Regions from separate parts of the Aeromonas bestiarum genome, predicted to be linked through region 2. Evidence: riboswitches for the same ligand, from Rfam matches in the RefSeq annotation. Region 2 holds a riboswitch; each other region holds the start of a gene.
The links. A riboswitch is a leader RNA that binds a small molecule or an ion and turns the genes downstream of it on or off. The one in region 2 is predicted to bind cyclic di-GMP.
Positions count from the first base shown of each region.

Region 1: linked by a shared signal. The riboswitch ahead of gbpA (N-acetylglucosamine-binding protein GbpA) and the one ahead of IU367_RS02245 (fimbrial protein) in region 2 are both predicted to bind cyclic di-GMP.
Region 3: linked by a shared signal. The riboswitch ahead of IU367_RS16895 (glycosyl hydrolase family 18 protein) and the one ahead of IU367_RS02245 (fimbrial protein) in region 2 are both predicted to bind cyclic di-GMP.

Region 1 is NZ_CP064746.1:4,083,369-4,086,646, forward strand. Features, by position in the region: gene IU367_RS18790 (methyl-accepting chemotaxis protein) at 1-1,447, shown strand, start outside; cyclic di-GMP riboswitch class I at 1,713-1,798, shown strand; gene gbpA (N-acetylglucosamine-binding protein GbpA) at 1,865-3,278, shown strand, end outside.
Region 2 is NZ_CP064746.1:465,912-469,189, forward strand. Features, by position in the region: gene IU367_RS02240 (collagenase) at 1-684, opposite strand, end outside; gene IU367_RS02245 (fimbrial protein) at 1,165-1,488, opposite strand; cyclic di-GMP riboswitch class I at 1,582-1,668, opposite strand; gene IU367_RS02250 (fimbrial protein) at 2,657-3,193, shown strand.
Region 3 is NZ_CP064746.1:3,657,048-3,660,325, reverse strand. Features, by position in the region: gene IU367_RS16900 (hybrid sensor histidine kinase/response regulator) at 1-1,099, shown strand, start outside; cyclic di-GMP riboswitch class I at 1,275-1,362, shown strand; gene IU367_RS16895 (glycosyl hydrolase family 18 protein) at 1,474-3,278, shown strand, end outside.

The DNA.
Region 1 (3,278 bases), 1.1 Mb from region 2:
TGATGGCGACAACTATCTGTTCGTGATCGATGAGACCCGCCACGTGGTGGTGCACCCCACCAAGCCTGAGCTGGTCGGCCAACAGATGGGGGAAAGCGGCGCAACCGCCGGGGCTCACTGGCAACGCATGGTGGATCTTGGCAAGGGAGGCCAGCATGGCCGGCTGGAATATCAATGGATTACCCCCACGGGTGAGGCGGCCCAGAAGATGTCGCTGGTGGCGGGCTACCAGCCCTGGGGCTGGATCCTGGGCTCCGGCGTGCTGCTGCAGGACATAGAGGCCACCATCTGGTCCCAGTACCAGCTGATGGGGGGCGCCACCCTGCTGGTGATCCTGCTGATGGGGCTGCTGGGGTTTGCCATCAGCCGCTCCATCGTCAATCCGCTGGCCGAGATCAAGCGCGCCATGCAGCAGGTGGCGGCCGGGGATCTGGTGGTCAGCATACCGATACACGGCAAGGATGAGCTGGGGGTCGTCGCCACCTGCACCAACCAGGGGCTAGATGCCATTCGCCACGCCCTGCTGGAGGCCAGCCAGGGTGCCCGCAACGTGGCGGATGCAGCCCTGCGCATCGCCGCCTCCGCCGAGCAGACCAATCAGGCGGTCAACAGCCAGCGGGATCAGCTGGCTCAGCTCGCCACCGCCATGAACGAGATGAGCGCGACCATCTCGGATGTGGCGGGCCACGCGGAAAATACCGCCCGCGATACCCAGGATGCCACCAGCGAGGCCGGGCTCGGCAACCGGGACGTGCATGCCAGCGTGCACGGCATACAGGCGCTGGCCACCGAGGTGGAGCAGGCCACGCTGCAGGTCAATCAGCTCAAGGAGGGGGTGATGCAGATAAGCGAGGTGACCGCCGTCATCAGCGCCATCTCGGAGCAGACCAACCTGCTGGCCCTCAACGCCGCCATAGAGGCGGCCCGCGCCGGGGAGCAGGGACGCGGGTTTGCGGTAGTGGCCGACGAGGTACGCCAGCTGGCGAGCCGTACCCGCCAGTCCACCGAGGAGATCCAGAGCACCATAGCCCAGCTGCAACAGCGGGCCGTCACCGCCGCCAGCGCCATGGATGCCAGCCGCAAGCTGGCGGAGAGCAGCGTCAGCCAGTCGGAGAAGGCGGGGCAGGATCTCTCCCTCATCGTCAACCACATCCAGCACGTGAGCGACATGGCGACCCAGATAGCCACAGCCGCCGAACAGCAGAGCATGGTGGCCGAGGACATGAACCGCAACGTCAGCGGCATCAACGACTCGGCGCTGGAGATGTCCCAGTCCGCCTCGCAACTGGCCCGGGAGAGCGAGCTGCTGGCCAGCCTATCCCGCAGCCTGGACGAGCGGCTGGCGGTGTTCAAGCTCGGCAGCGCCATCGACCAGCAGCTGGAACAGCGGCTGGCACCGCTGCATCGGCAGAGCCATCAGGCCGAACGCCCCCGCGCTCGCCACTGATCCGTCCCGCCCTGTCGCAACGACCATCCCTGCCAGCCTGGCTGGCAGGGATTTTTTTATTGATAAAAAATGTCGTATTTTTGCATTTTATCGACGTAATCAAGGATGTTCAGAAAGGTGAGTAGATTAAATATACATTCAAAAACATAAAGTTAAGTGTTTGCACTACTCCGATGAGGTCAAGCTGTAAACATTTACACTTAATTATTTAATCAAAACTAGTCATGATGGGATTGTCGTCAAACGCGACACCATGACCCTTTATGTAGTCATTTGGCAAACTGGTTGAAAGGCCAGGACGCAAAGCCTCCGGTCTAAAGACACGTCGTCCAGGATAGCGGGGTTGCCACACGCAAGTGTGTATCGGGGAACTCCCCTGCCAACTTGACTGCCCACATCTATCGAACAGAGGAATGTATGGCAGCAAAAATCCAACTCAATTACGTCGCGGCGGCGCTCGCGCTGCTGGCCAGCGGCGGCGTGCTCGCCCATGGCTATATCAACCAGCCAGAGGCGCGCAACTACCTGTGCAAGACTGGCGGCAACAGCCAGTGTGGTGCTGTGCAGTATGAGCCCCAGAGCCTGGAGGCGCCGTCCGGCTTCCCCAAAGACGGCCCCGCCGACGGTCAGATAGCCTCGGCCGGTCACCCGCAGTTCGGTGAGCTCGACGTTCAGACCAGCGATCGCTGGACCAAGCGCCAGGTGCAGGCCGGGCCCTTTGCCATCAGCTGGAACTTCACCGCCAACCACGTGACCCGCAACTGGCGTTACTACCTCACCAAGCAGGATTGGAACCCGAACCAGCCGCTGACCCGCGCCGCCTTCGATCTGAACCCCTTCTGCGTCATCGACGGGGGCATGGTACAACCGCCCAAACAGGTCACCCATAACTGCACCCTGCCGGCACGCACCGGTTATCAGCTGATCCTCGGCGTGTGGGAAGTGGGCGATACCAGCAACAGCTTCTACAACCTGATCGATGCCAAGTTCGATGGTGGCACCCAGCCACCGCTGAACTGGAGCCAGGGCGGGACCATCTACCCCTCCACCGATCTGGTGGCCGGCGACAAGGCCAAGACCCGGGTGTTCGACGCCAACGGCGAGCGCACCGATCTGCAGACCGAGCTGACCATCACCACCACGGAGCAGGGCCAGAAGAATAACTGGGCCCACGATCTGGCGGCCAAGATCAACGCCGAGCAGAGCCAGATCCGCGCCGGCCAGCAGGGCACCGACGGCCAGTTCAACCCCGTCTACGGCCAGAACCCCGTTTACCTGAAGGCAGGCAGCAACCTGCAACGGGTCGAGGTCCAGCTCGAGCAGCAGCAACCTCCGGTGAGCGACAGCATCAGCGTGAGCGGCCTGGAGAGTGAATACCTGCTCGACAACGGCAAGGTCACCCTGAACTTCAGCGTCACCGCCCAGGGGGATCTCGCCGTCACCAACACCCTGTATGACCATGGCGGCGCCGCCAAGGGCCAGACCAGTGCCGACATCAAAGACAGCAGCCAGAGCTTCACCATGCCGCTGACCGGGCTCAGCGCCGGTCATCATCAGCTGGTGATCGAAGGCAAGCCGAAGGCGGGTGGTGCCTCCCTGCAGCAAACGCTGGATCTGATGCTCAAGGATCCGTCCGGTGGCGACTACCAGTTCAGCTTCCCGGAGGGACTCAAGTCCTACACCAACGGCACCAAGGTGCTGCAGCCCAAGAATGGCAAGATCTACCAGTGCAAGCCCTTCCCCTACAGTGGCTGGTGCACCATCTGGTCGAGCACAGCGACCCAGTATGAGCCCGGCGTGGGTTCCAACTGGCAGGATGCCTGGACCCAAG
Region 2 (3,278 bases):
CTGGCGCCAGACATGGATCTCGCTCACCTGGCTGGCGGCCTGACTGCCCGCCACGGGTTGCAGGCGGAAGAAGATCTGCTCGAGGCGGCCGTCCCGCTCGTTGGGGGTCTCTTCCAGCACGCTCAGCTGTTGCCAGTTTTGCGGCTGGTATTGCCAAACCTGTTCGGCGCAGCGCCCCTGGGCATTGAGCTCGCAGCGATCCAGCTCCTGCTCGCTGTGACCCAGTATGATGCGCTCGGCCAGCGGCAGACGATCCTGACGCGGGGCGGTCGGGGTGCCCGTCAGCGGTTCCCAGCGGCCCTGTTTCAGGCCGTAGCCAAAGTCATAGCTGCTGGCCGGGATGGCCTTGCCTGCCGGCACCACCTGCTCGCAGCTGAGGTAGCGGATCTGCCAGCCCTGCTCGATCTTGAGCTGCGGCTCGCCGCACTGCTGCTCTGCCTGTGCGGTCAGATTGGCATCTCTCCAGTCGAAGCGGCGGTAGACCCGCAGTTGCTGATAGGGGGCATCGTCATCGCGGGCGCTGAGCTCGTAGGTGACTTCGGTGACGCGATCGCTCAGCTGGCGGCTGGATTCACCGTTCAGCCGGTACTGTTGCCAGTCGGCGGGGGAGTAGTTGGCCAGCGCCGAGGTGGCGAGCAGGCCCGGTGCTGCCAGCAGCAGCAACCTTGTACCCAGATTGTTCATTTTTATCCCTTTGGATGAGAGTCTGCGTGGTTATCGCGGGCAATGTACTAAGTTCCAAAGGGGTATCAACTCACCAGTCAGGCCATATAAATCATTTATTTAGATTGAATCAAAACAAAGTGAGTGCCATTGGGGGCTCAGCTGATAGCAAGGACTCATCTGCCATCTGGGGGGTATCTCAGCCTTCGGCTGACAAGTGTGATCAAGGTCTCGTTTGAGATGCGTTGGCTGGGTGTTGTTGCGACAGTACTAAGAAGGCGATGAAGTGGAAAACCGAGCCGACGCTATGGCTGTGTGGTGAGCCGGATCCTGAGAGGACTTTGCAAGAGAGGAAATGCGAGAGGGGCTGGTGCCGGCAGAGGGCGAAGGTTGGATGCTAAACAAGCGCTGTGTTCGGCGTGGGCTCCACTTGCTCAGGGGAGGCGAGCAAATCCGCCCGAGGCAATGAACAACCCCGGGCTGATGGGATGGCTAACTCGATCAGAGGTAGCTGACGGTCACTATGGCCATCTTGCTGCTGCCGGCAGACAGCTTGTACTGCATGGTGCTGCTGATGGTATTGAGGCTGCCGGTTTGCTGCAGGCTGGTCAGATCCAGGGTCTGGCGCTGGGTGCCCGAATAGCAGGTCACGCTGTTGTCAGCGAAGTCGCAGGGGGCTTCGTAGATGGTTCCGGTGAAGGTCACGCTGCCATCGTAGGCAGAGGCTGTTGCCGGCAACAGAGCGATGCCCAACAGCATAGCTGCGGCGGCAGAAGAGGCAAAACGGATGGCGCTGTTGCGAATGGAAGCGGTGGAAGTGTTCATTTTTATGTCCTTTTCGTCACATGTCGTTGTACGAAAAGGGCAACGCAATCAAAGAGAATGACACAGATACAACTGATGACATCGCTCTTCTCAGATGGCAGCTCCGCTGTCTTAGGTATTTAAACCCTTAGACCGGTGGCTTTGCGTCCCGACCTTTCGACCGGTTTGCCCTTTACTCTATGTTTAGATGATAACACCCTACTTTGAGAAATCAATCAGCATAAAAAAGCATGAGATATGGGTCACAGATAGCAGGAATAATAAATATCTACGTGGGATATATATTGTTGACCTACAGCGGGAATGGCGTTGTTGAGTGTCAACATCATCGCCATAACACAGCGCGACAGTGAAAACACCCTCATCTATTGAGCCATGTCGGGATTTAATAAGCAGGTTATTCATCCCAGGCACGGAACAGCGGCCATTTACTGCTTGTATGCCATGGGCTGTCATTATGATTACCTGATTACCTGATTACCTGATTACCTGATTACCTGATTACCTGATTACCTGATTACCTGATTACCTGATTACCTGATTACCTGATTACCTGATTACCTGATTACCTGATTACCTGATTACCTGATTACCTGATTACCTGATTACCTGATTACCTGATTGATTACTTGGCAAAGATGATGGCGGCAATTTGCTTGGTCAGTGGTGTTCGTTTTTAGTGGTTGATGTTGGTTTTTTGTTAATTTGGTTTGTGATGTGAGTGGGTTGTGAAACTCACTATTGTCAGTCGAGTGATATATATAGTGGTTAATTGTCTCTCATTGTTTTGAAATGTCATGAGCGATTGTAAGTTTATGATTTAAAAGTGTTTATAAAGGAATTTATAAAAATCAAAATGTATTTGATGTGCATCAAACGTGTCGTTAATTTATCCACCAAGCAAAAGTTGAATTCGGTTTTTTGTGCAGATGACATGGATGTATGTAGTCGTGCAAATGGGAGGTGGCGGGAACTGCCTCTAATACTGCAAACACCTTTGCTTGTTTGATATGCACAGATAATTGCACCAGTAGCCATATCTCATTAATGAGGTGTCGGTCTGCTGACAGTTGCTGAGCAATAATATCGCGGCATCATCGAAAATCATGACTCCAGCTTGATCCAGATGATGCCGCATAACAACACACGTTAATGTAGGTATATACGAATGAACGCTAATAAAATCTTGGTTGCTATGGGTGTTGGTTCCATTCTGCTGTGCGGCTCCGCCGTTGCTGCCGGTGGCGCTGGTTCAGGCAAAGTCACCTTCAACGGTGAAATCATCAACGCTCCTTGCTCCGTTGCTCCCGAGTCTGTTGATCAGGTTGTAGAGATGGGCCAGGTCAGCACCAAAGAGCTGGTCAATGGTGGTGAGTCCAACTCCAAGCCGTTCAGCATCAAGCTGCTGAACTGCGAAATCTCCGACAAGGAAGATGCCGTCAAGGTGACCTTCAGCGGTGCCTCCGAGCATGATGGCCTGCTGGTGATCGGTGGTGGTCAAGCTGCCGGTGCTGGTATCAAGATGAGTGCGCCGGGTGGTTCTGCCATCGTGCTGGGTACCCCGACTGCAGCCTTCAACCTGGTAAACGGTGACAACGAGCTGCCCTTCAGCGCCGTGCTGAAAGGTTATTCCGATCAGACCGCCAACCCGCTGCAGGCCGGTGCTTTCACTGCAGTGACCAACTTTACTCTCTCCTACGAGTAATTGGCTGCCTTAACGTGTGACAAGGGTTGTGGTGGTGCGAACCACCACAACCTCACACATTCTGTTTCCTCGTATCGAACCTTGA
Region 3 (3,278 bases), 1.6 Mb from region 2:
TCTGACCCAGCCGCTCAACGCCGCCAAGCTGTTTACCTCTTCCCTGCTGGAGATGCTGCCGCCCCGGGATGAGACGGCCCGCATCGCCCGTCACATCGACGATGCGCTGGGGGCGACCGAGGATCTCATCACGGATCTGCTCGATATATCGCGGCTCGAGGCGGGCAAGTTCAAGGCTAAAAAGCTCGATTTCGCCCTGCACGACGTGTTCGACAACCTCAAGGCGGAGTTCGGGGTGCTGGCCCAGGCGGGGGGCATACAGTTCTCGGTGGTGGAGAGCAAGCTGGCCGTGTACAGCGACGTGCGCCTGTTGCGGCGGGTGCTGCAAAACTTCCTCACCAATGCGTTTCGCTACAACCCGGGCGGCCGTGTGCTGCTCGGTTGCCGTCGGCTGGGGGACAAGGTGCGCATCGAGGTGTGGGACAACGGCCCCGGCATCCCGGCCGACAAGCAGGAGGCCATCTTCGACGAATTCTCCCGCCTCGATCACTCCCGCACCGCCAAGGAGCAGGGGTTGGGGCTGGGGCTCGCCATCGCCCGCGGCATCGCCCTGGTGCTGGGCCACAACCTGACCCTGCGCAGCTGGCCGGGGGCGGGGTCCGTGTTTGCCATCACCCTCAACCTGGCGACCCGTCCTGTCGCAACGACGCAGGTGGCGGCCCCCGCCCTGCGGGACAGCCAGCTGGAGGGGATCCGGGTGCTCTGCATCGACAACGAGAGCGACATTCTCATCGCCATGCACTCCCTGCTGGGGCGCTGGGGTTGCGAGGTGGTCTGTGCCCAGAGTCAGGCTCAGGCGGAAGATCTCATCGCCGGCGGCTTCCTGCCGCAGCTGGTGCTGTCCGATTACCACCTGGATGACGGCAAGACAGGCTTGCAGGCGCTGCACATGCTGCGCCTCGCCCATGGCAACGACATAGGCGGCATCATCATCAGCGCGGATCGCAAGAGCGAGTTGCAGGCGCAGATCCGAGAACACGGCTACGGCTATATCAGCAAACCGGTCAAGCCGCTCAAGTTGCGAGCGCTGATGAACAGCATATTGCAGCCGGCCAAACTTGATGATGATCACGAAACAAGTAATTCATCTGATTTTTAATCTCGGCCCCTCAGGCGGCAAGATCGGCACTTTCTGACACGATAAGGTGCCTTCTCTTCTCGTTTGAGGCTCTTTTTAGATAAAAAGTGGTTTATTAATAACCTATCTGGGGTTTGCTCTCCCTCCTTTGACTCCCTTATAGTCAGGTCGCGATTATTTTTTGTCGCAAATCAAGTTGTGCAAAAGGCAAACCGGACGAAAGTCCGGGACGCAAAGCTTCCGGTCTAAGGGTCAGCAGTACCTAAGATAGCGGGGCCACCACAGGTTGTTTCGTCCATGGGCCAAGCCATGGCGCGATGTTGTCTGCGTTACCTGTCAGGTTGGCGTTGCCTTTTTCGTTATTTATTCCAAGAACGAAATAAGGATATTCAACTATGTTAAGTCCAAAACCCTCAGTACTGGCGTTGTTGGTCGGGGGTCTGTGTGCCTCCTCCGCCTTCGCTGCCGCCCCCGGCAAACCCACCATAGGCTGGGGCGAAACCAAGTTCGCCATCGTCGAAGTGGATCAAGCCGCCACCTCCTACAACAAGCTGGTCAAGGTACACGCCGATGGCGCGCCGGTCAGCGTGAGCTGGAACCTCTGGTCCGGTGATGTCGGCCAGACCGCCAAGGTGCTGCTCGATGGCAAGGAGGTGTGGTCAGGTGCCGCCTCCGCCGCCGGCACCGCCAACTTCAAGGTGACCAAGGGTGGCCGCTACCAGATGCAGGTGGCCCTGTGCAACGCCGATGGTTGCACCCTCTCCGACAAGAAAGAGATCCTGGTGGCCGATACCGACGGCAGCCACCTGGTGCCGCTCAAGGCGCCGCTGCAGGAGAACAACAAGCCTTACGCCAACAAATCCGGCAAGGTGGTGGGGGCCTACTATGTGGAGTGGGGCGTCTATGGTCGCAAGTTCACCGTGGACAAGGTCCCGGCCCAGAACCTGACCCACATCCTCTACGGCTTTACTCCCATCTGCGGCGGCAATGGCATCAATGACAGCCTGAAAGAGATCGCGGGCAGTTTCGAGGCGCTGCAACGCTCCTGCGCCGGGCGCGAGGACTTCAAGGTCTCCATCCACGATCCCTGGGCCGCCATCCAGATGGGGCAGGGCAATCTCACCGCCTATGACGAGCCCTACAAGGGCAACTTCGGCAACCTGATGGCGCTCAAGAAGGCCTATCCGGACCTGAAAATTCTCCCCTCCATCGGTGGTTGGACCCTCTCCGACCCCTTCTTCTTCTTCGGTGACAAGACCAAGCGCGACACCTTCGTCGCCTCGGTGAAGGAGTACCTGCAGACCTGGAAATTTTTCGACGGGGTGGATATCGACTGGGAGTTCCCGGGCGGTCTGGGGGCCAACCCCAACCTCGGCAGCGCCTCCGATGGCGAGACCTATGTGCTCTTGATGAAGGAGCTGCGCGACATGCTCGACGAGCTGAGCGTAGAGACGGGTCGCACCTACGAGCTCACCTCCGCCATCAGCGCCGGCGGTGACAAGATTGCCAAGGTGGACTATCGCGCCGCCCAGCAATACATGAATCACATCTTCCTGATGAGCTACGACTTCAACGGCGCCTGGACCAATACCGGGCTGGGCCACCAGACAGCGCTCTATGAGGCGAGCTGGGATCCCAACACCAAGTACACCACCGACAAGGGGGTCAAGGCGCTGCTGGGCCAGGGCGTGGATCCGGGCAAAGTCGTGGTGGGTGCGGCCATGTATGGCCGTGGCTGGACCGGCGTCAGCGGTTATCAGGGCAACAACCCCTTCACCGGCACAGCCACAGGCCCCATCGCGGGCAGCGAAGCGGAAGGGATCTGGGAGAAGGGGGTCATCGACTACCGCGGCATCGCCAAGGGCAAGATGGCCGGTGACTGGCAGTACAGCTACGACGAGGTGGCCGAGGCGCCCTATGTGTTCAAGGCATCCACCGGCGAGCTCATCACCTTCGATGACGATCGCTCGGTCAAGGCCAAGGGGCAGTACGTACTGGCCAACCAGCTCGGCGGCATGTTCGCCTGGGAAATCGACGCCGACAACGGCGACATCCTCAATGCGATACACGAGGGGCTGGGCAACGGCGAAGGCACAACACCGCCGGTCAACAAGCCGCCTGTGGCCAACGCCGGCACCGATCTCGCGGTGACCGGGCCGGCCGAGCTGGTGCTGGATGGTTCTTCTTCCCGCGATCCGGA